3 regions of the Janthinobacterium sp. FW305-128 genome follow, and region 2 is predicted to be linked to each of the others. Evidence: predicted binding sites of a transcription regulator. Region 2 holds the regulator's gene; each other region holds the start of a gene.

Region 1 (2,265 bases), on a different contig from region 2:
CTTCGGGCATGGCTTCCTTGCGCGTGAACAAACGCGTGCGGATGGTGTCGGCGTCCAGTTCGAACAGTTCGCGCGGGTCGTAGGCGCAATCCCAGACGAGGATCTCGTTCTTGTTGCTCGGGTGCGTGGCCAGCGGCCAGACGACGCCCAGGCAACCGCGTTCGGCCGGGAACATGCCCGACACGTGCAGGAAAGGCTGGCGCTCGCCGGCGGCCAGGTGCATGCCCATTTCGCTGGCGACCCGGTCCTTCTTGTGCAGGGCCAGGCAGAATTCGAACAGTTTCGGCTGCTTTTCGCGGATCAATCGTGCCAGGGCGATGGTGGCGCGCACGTCGGACAGCGCATCATGTGCCGCTTCGTGGGCCAGGCCATTGGCCTTGCTCAAGTGTTCCAGTTTGAAACTGGTCTGGCCATCGTCGCGCTTCGGCCATTGAATACCTTCCGGGCGCAGCGCGTGCGTCATGCGCACCACGTCGAGGATGTCCCAGCGGCCGCAATGGTTCTTCCATTCGCGCGCATACGGGTCGATCAGGTTGCGCCAGAACAGAAAACGCGTGACTTCATCGTCGAAACGGATGGTGTTGTAGCCCACGCCGATCGTGCCCGGTTCCGAAAAGGCCGCTTCGATGGTGGCGGCGAACTGGTGTTCGGGCACGCCCAGCTGCAGACATTGCTGCGGCGTGATGCCCGTGATCAGGCACGATTGCGGATCGGGCAGGAAATCATTCGCAGGCTGGCAATACAACATGATCGGTTCGCCGATCTCGTTGAGTTCGGCATCCGTGCGGATCGCGGCGAACTGGGCCGGGCGGTCGCGGCGCGGCTGGGCGCCAAAGGTTTCGTAGTCGTGCCAAAGAAAGGTCTGGTTAGTCATTGATGGTCGTAACTTAATGTTGCTGAATGGGTTATCCGGGCCGCTAAAAACAAGCCGCCGCTTCAGTTTTCTGAAAACCTGCCGATACTACACGAGAGGATGGTCATCATCGCGTTTCCCGCATGGTGGCATACATTGTCCGTTCAAGGAGGTCTATCGTGTCAATTCCCATCGCCGCAGGCGGCAATTCCACCCCTTCCGTGACTTCCGTCAGTCCGGGCGTTGCCGGCAAGGACGATAAAGTCCAGCAAAAGGACGGCGTCAACGCTGAAATGAGCGTGAATGACCGCAGCAAGCTGCAATTGAACGCGTCCATCATGCAGGCGTCGTTGAACGTGTCCATCGGTTCCGAGAACGAACCGCTGGCGCTGCTGTACAAGACGGCCATCACCAACATCAATGAAGCGCTGAAAGGCCAGTACGGCGACGATGCGATCCAGAACGCGGCGTCGCAGGACAACAGCGCCGAAGCGACGGCGAGCCGCATCGTCTCGCTGTCGACGGGGTTTTTTGACGCGTTCAAGAAACAGAATCCCGGCATGGACGACGATACGGCCCTGACCAAGTTCATGGACACCATCAGCGGCGGCATGGAAAAAGGCTTCAAGGAAGCGCGCGACATCCTGGGCGGCTTGAAAGTGCTGAACGGCGATATCGCCGGCAATATCGACAAGACGTATGAGCTGGTGCAGAAGGGCTACGCGGATTTCATCGCTGCGCACAGCAGCAAGAAGGATGATGCGGCCAAGCCGGATGCTGCCAAGCCGGCCGACAGCAAGGCTGCCTGAGCTACAGCATGACCCGGTTGCGGCCGCCGGCCTTCGCGCGATACAAAGCCGCGTCGGCCGCCGCGATCAGCGCTTCGTCGTCCTGCTCGGCCGCCAGGCTGGCCACGCCGAAGGAACCCGTGATGTGCGGCAGCGCGCTGCGCATATCGGCGAAGATGACGGCTTGCTGCATGCGTTCGCACAAGCGTTCGGCGACCCGCAAGGCCACGTGTTTGCTGGTATCGGGCAAGATCACCATCATTTCCTCGCCACCATAGCGCACGGCAAAATCCGTGGGCCGCAGGGCCGCGCCCAGCACTTGTGCGGCAATGCGCAGCGCCTGGTCGCCCGCCTGATGGCCGTGCGTGTCGTTGAAACGCTTGAAATGGTCGAGGTCTATCATCACCAGCGACATCGGCGAGCCGCTGGCGTGGGCCGTGACTATCATGGTCGGCAATAAATCGGTGAGCCAGGCGCGGTTGTACAAGCCCGTCAGGCTGTCGACCATCGACATCTGGCGGTAGAACTCGCCCAGCTTCTGCCGGCGGCGCAGCAGGGCGTTGGCGGCGCGGATGCGGAAAGACAGCAGCCGCAGCAGGTTGCGCGCCAGGCCGTTCGATTGTT
Region 2 (2,265 bases):
CACCCAGGATGCCGATGGTGGGCGAATAGCCGGCCGCCGATTCCCACACCTTGACGGCCTGGCGCTCGGCCATTTCGTAGGCGGAAATTTCCACGTCGAGCAGCTGGCGCAGCTTGTCGGGCGCGATGCCGTCGACGATCATGCGCAAGCCCTTGGCGTTGAAGCGGTCGGCCGTGTTTTCCATCAGCCGCTCGAGCGCCAGCGGACCGTCGCGGCGCGCCGTCAGGCTCCATTGCCCGATATCGCGCGCCAGCGCGGCGCGCGTGTCGGCAGGCGGCAGGAAGACCCAGCGCAGCATTTCCAGGCCGCGGACAAAAGTGCGCAACCGCGTTTGCAGCAGCACGGCGCCGAAGGTGCCGATGATGACGATGGCAAAGGCGGCCGGCTGCAGCAGGGAGGCCATCTTGCCGCCTTCCAGTGCCTGGCCGACCAGCAGGCCCGCCAGCGCCAGCGCCAGCCCGATTACGCTGGACCAGTCCACGCCTGCTCCCTCAAGGTTGCGCGCAGGCGCGCGACGGCCTGGGTATGCAGCTGCGAGACGCGCGATTCGGATACGCCCATCACCGCGCCGATCTCCTTCAGGTTCAGCTCTTCTTCGTAATACAGGCCCATGAGTATTTTCTCGCGTGGTGGCAGCGCGTCGATGGCATCGATCACGGATTGCCGGAAATCGGTATCGAGCAGGGAACGCAAGGGGTCGCTGTCCTCGTCCACGCAGTGGCGGTCGAGGAAGCTGTCATTGCCGTCCGGGTCATGAAAGTCTTCGTAGTACACGAGCTGGTGGCCGCCGCCGTCGCCCAGCATTTCCTGGTAGTCGGCCAGCGACATCTTGAGCAGTTTCGCCACTTCCGATTCCGTCGGCGGATGGCCGAGGCGCTGCTGCAAGGTGCTCATCGCCTCCTCGATCTTGCGCATGTTCTGGCGCATGCTGCGCGGCAGCCAGTCGCTGGTGCGCAATTCGTCGAGCATGGCGCCGCGGATGCGCAGCACGGCATACGTCTCGAACTGCGCGCCATGCGTCTCTTCATAGCGGCTAATGGCATCGAGCAGGCCGATCATGCCGGCCTGGATCAGGTCATCGACCTCGACCGAAGGCGGCAATTTCGCCTTCATATGGTGCGCCAGACGCTTCACCAGCGGAATGTGCTCCGTCAGCAAATAGTCCTTGTTCGATTTCCCTTTGACCGTGTACATAGGCTGCTTATTGTTTTCTCATCTTATCTGGTGCTGCGGTTCGATTCAGGCGCTGAACTGGTGCGGGCTCCCCGTCTGGTACAAGGTGCCGCCAAGCACCGGCGCCGCCGAACGGGCCAGCCGCTCGGCCAGTCCGCGAAACGCCACCGAGGCGCCCGCCAGCGGAAACGCATCGACCACGCTGCGGCCCAGGCGCGCCGCGCGGTGCAGATATTCATCGGCAGGCACCGACCCCATCGAGGTCAGCTTCACGGCCAGGTAGCGGCTCGCCGCCTGTGCCATATTATCGTATACCACTTTTGCCTCGGATTCGGAAGCGCCCGTGACGAGAATGCCGAACGGACGGCGTCCCAGTTCCTGGCTCAGGCGCTTGATCAGGCAGTACGCCGCCTTGATCGAGGTGGCGCTGGTCGACACTTGCACCACGATATCCGACGAGGCCATCAAGGGCACGGGGAAGCAATCGCCCTCGTCGGCCACGACGCCGTCGACCAGCACGATGCCGCTCTGGCGCGCCAGCACCTCGAAAGTCTTGCCCAGGCGGCGCAATTCGTCCTCGCCCGCATAGTCCATGCTGTCCATCAGGTGGTTGCGCGCGCCCAGGCTGGCCACGCCGAAGCCTTGCGGCACCTGATGGATGACCTGGTTCAGGCCGCACTGCTGGCGCGCCACGTCGCGCAGGCTGGCGCCGTGCGCCAGTCCCAGCCGTGCAGCCACGCCATCGCTGCCGCCGCTGGCGTCAAGCAGCAGCACGTCATTGCCGCCATAGGCGAGCGAAGCGCCCAGGTTGACCAGCATGGCGCCCTTGTCGTCCTGCGGCGTGGCCGAGAGGAACGTCATGACGCGCGGCTGCGGGCCGGCCAGCATGCGGCGCAAGCCCTCGGCCTGGTCGAAATCGAAATTAGCCAAGGTGCACCCCGCGCGCTTCATTGTTGCGGGCGGCCGCCTGCGCCATCAGGAGCGGCAGTTCGGCGTCGGAAAACTGCGTGGCCGCCGAGTCGCGCTTGAGCTTGAAGGCGCGGTCGATCAGGTAGCCGCGGTCGGCCAGGTACAGGTCTTCCGGCACGCGCT
Region 3 (2,265 bases), on a different contig from region 2:
GAGCGGACCCGGCCTTGAGCGCCAAGCTGCTGCGGCTGGCCAACTCGGCCTATTACCATGTGTCGCGCAGCATCGGCACGGTGGAAGATGCCGTGCTGATGCTCGGTTTTGTGACCGTGCGCACCCTCGTCATCAGCTCGGGCCTCGTCAGCGGTTTCAAAGCCGTGCCGGGCCTGAATTTGCCGCAGTTCTGGCGCTACAGCCTGCACAGCGCCGTATCTGCCCGCTGGATCGCGAAGCAGACGGGCGACAACCAGGATCTGGCTTTCACCATCGGCATGATGCATGCGATCGGACAACTGGTGATCCATGCCGCCATGCCCGAGCAAGCCATGCAGCTCGACAAGATCGCCCCGCCGCTCGACGCGCGCCGGCTCGACGCGGAGCGGGTGTCGCTGGGCTACGATTATGCGCAGGTGGGCGCCGAACTGGCGCGCCGCTGGAAGTTTCCGCCCGCCTTTGCCGAGGCTATCGCCGCCTTCCCCGCTCCGCTGGCCAAGCCACCATTGAACCGCCTGGCCGCCATCATCCACCTGGCCGCCTGGCGCGCGCGCATCGATGAAAACCAGCTGAGCAATGAAGAAATCATCGCCTGCTATCCCAACGCGGTAGCCGAAGCGCTCGGTTTGCCGCCCTCCGTGCTGGTCGACAGGATGCCGCCGCTTGCCGAACTGAGCGCGGGCCTGGAAGAACTCGTCAAGTAAGCTGGCCGTTGCCCGCATCGCCAACCGAGCAGGCATGCGGGTTTGCGGGCATGCCGGCTGCCCGCAAAAAACATCCAAATTATTTTCACTTTTTTTTCAAAAACACCCTCAAGTTCCCGTTGGACCCGCCGTTAATCTAGACAAGCGGTAATCCATTCACTAGTTACGGGTGTGCTCATGACCTCCAACGACGTTCTCTCGATGTATGAAAATATTGCAGGAATGACCAATCAAATGGTCGTGGCCGCACGTTCGAGCGACTGGGATGGCTTGGATACCCTGGAAAACCAGTGCGCCAGCGCCGCCAGCGCGACCATGACGGGCAAGGCGCCTGCCCTGGCCGGCGCCTCGCGCCTGCGCAAGATCGACTTGCTCAAGCAAATCCTGGCCAATGACCGCGAAATCCGCGCCATCACGGAACCGTGGATGACCCAGCTGTCGAACGCCATGCCAGGTTCGCGCGCCCGCATGTAAGAAGCTTGCCGCGCCAGAAACGACAAAAGCACCCGCGGGTGCTTTTTTTACGTCTGCCGCCATGGGAGAGAGCGCCATCTGCGGCGCTCAAAAAGGCAAGGCGGGGGAATTTGGAAGGCGAGCCCCAGGTATCTCCTGGCGTCGCCTCGCTGCCGGTTGCATCCGGCGTTCGCGAGCACATCGTCGGCATCGCGAACCGCTTCCAGACCCAGGCGTTTATGCAACGCTACACCTGGTTTGCCGCGCCACACTATCGTTGGTGACTGCGCCAGGCTGGGGCTGTTTTGTCGTAGAGCAAGTCCACTGAATTCATCATAGCACCATCTTTAAGAAACAGGCAACGTGCTTGGCAAGCGTTTCCATGTATTTTTTCAATATCTTTTTTTATATCAAATTGTGGGCGGCCTTGCGGTAGCGCCTTGCGGCAGCATTAACGCGAGAACGGCTCCGGCTCCGGTTCCGGTTCGGCCGCCGCCCCTTCTTCCACCGCTTCCGTCAAGACGGGCACATCCTTCTTCCTGCGGCCGAACGGCTTGCGCAGCAAGACCCAGTATTTCGACGGTGCGCCCGGCCCCGCCGCTTGCCTGCGCTTGCGCACGATGTACACGATGAGCGCCGTCAGCAGCAGGAAGACCAGGGTGCCGATACCGAGCCACAGCATGCCGCCCGATTTTTTTTCCTTGTCGGCTGCCGGCGCCGCGTGCAGGGGCGTCGGTTTCGCATGGGGCGCTTCCGCCACGGCCGGCGCGGCGGCGGGCGGCACGGCGGCTGCAGGAAAGGCCAGCGTCTTTTGCAAGACGCCGATCTTGCCTTCCAGTTCGCCCAGCTTTTCAGTCAGGGCCGTGTTTTTCTCGTCCAGCCCCACGCACGCTGCCGCCTGCCCCGTCTCCGCCTGCGGCGCGCAGGCGGCCACGGGCGCCGTGGCACGGCGCGGCAGCGCGGGGGCGGCCAGTTTGGGTGCGGCGGGCGGCGGCACGAACACGCGCGCCGGACGCACGAGGCCCTCGGCCCGCGCGCGGGCCGCCAGCGCGGCGGCGTCGGGCGACGGCGCGACGGATACGGCGCGTGGCAACGGCACAGGCGTGGA

What was found. Region 2 encodes FliA, which starts transcription of late flagellar genes. Its sites were predicted from a motif close to CTAAAGTTTNNNNNNNNNNNGCCGNTA; they were not measured.
Region 1: IGS60_RS08075 (DUF5610 domain-containing protein) is a predicted target of FliA. The motif match lies at 935-961, and genes of this name have one in related genera.
Region 3: IGS60_RS08435 (flagellar protein FliT) is a predicted target of FliA. The motif match lies at 812-838, and genes of this name have one in related genera.

The regions. Positions count from the first base shown of each region.
Region 1 is NZ_JACYMK010000003.1:123,852-126,116, forward strand. Features, by position in the region: gene sbcB (exodeoxyribonuclease I) at 1-874, opposite strand, end outside; gene IGS60_RS08075 (DUF5610 domain-containing protein) at 1,033-1,662, shown strand; gene IGS60_RS08080 (GGDEF domain-containing protein) at 1,664-2,265, opposite strand, start outside.
Region 2 is NZ_JACYMK010000001.1:970,654-972,918, reverse strand. Features, by position in the region: gene IGS60_RS04400 (flagellar motor protein) at 1-481, opposite strand, end outside; gene IGS60_RS04395 (RNA polymerase sigma factor FliA) at 463-1,194, opposite strand; gene IGS60_RS04390 (antiactivator of flagellar biosynthesis FleN protein) at 1,240-2,103, opposite strand; gene flhF (flagellar biosynthesis protein FlhF) at 2,096-2,265, opposite strand, start outside.
Region 3 is NZ_JACYMK010000003.1:197,507-199,771, reverse strand. Features, by position in the region: gene IGS60_RS08440 (HDOD domain-containing protein) at 1-704, shown strand, start outside; gene IGS60_RS08435 (flagellar protein FliT) at 927-1,178, shown strand; gene IGS60_RS08430 (FimV family protein) at 1,609-2,265, opposite strand, start outside.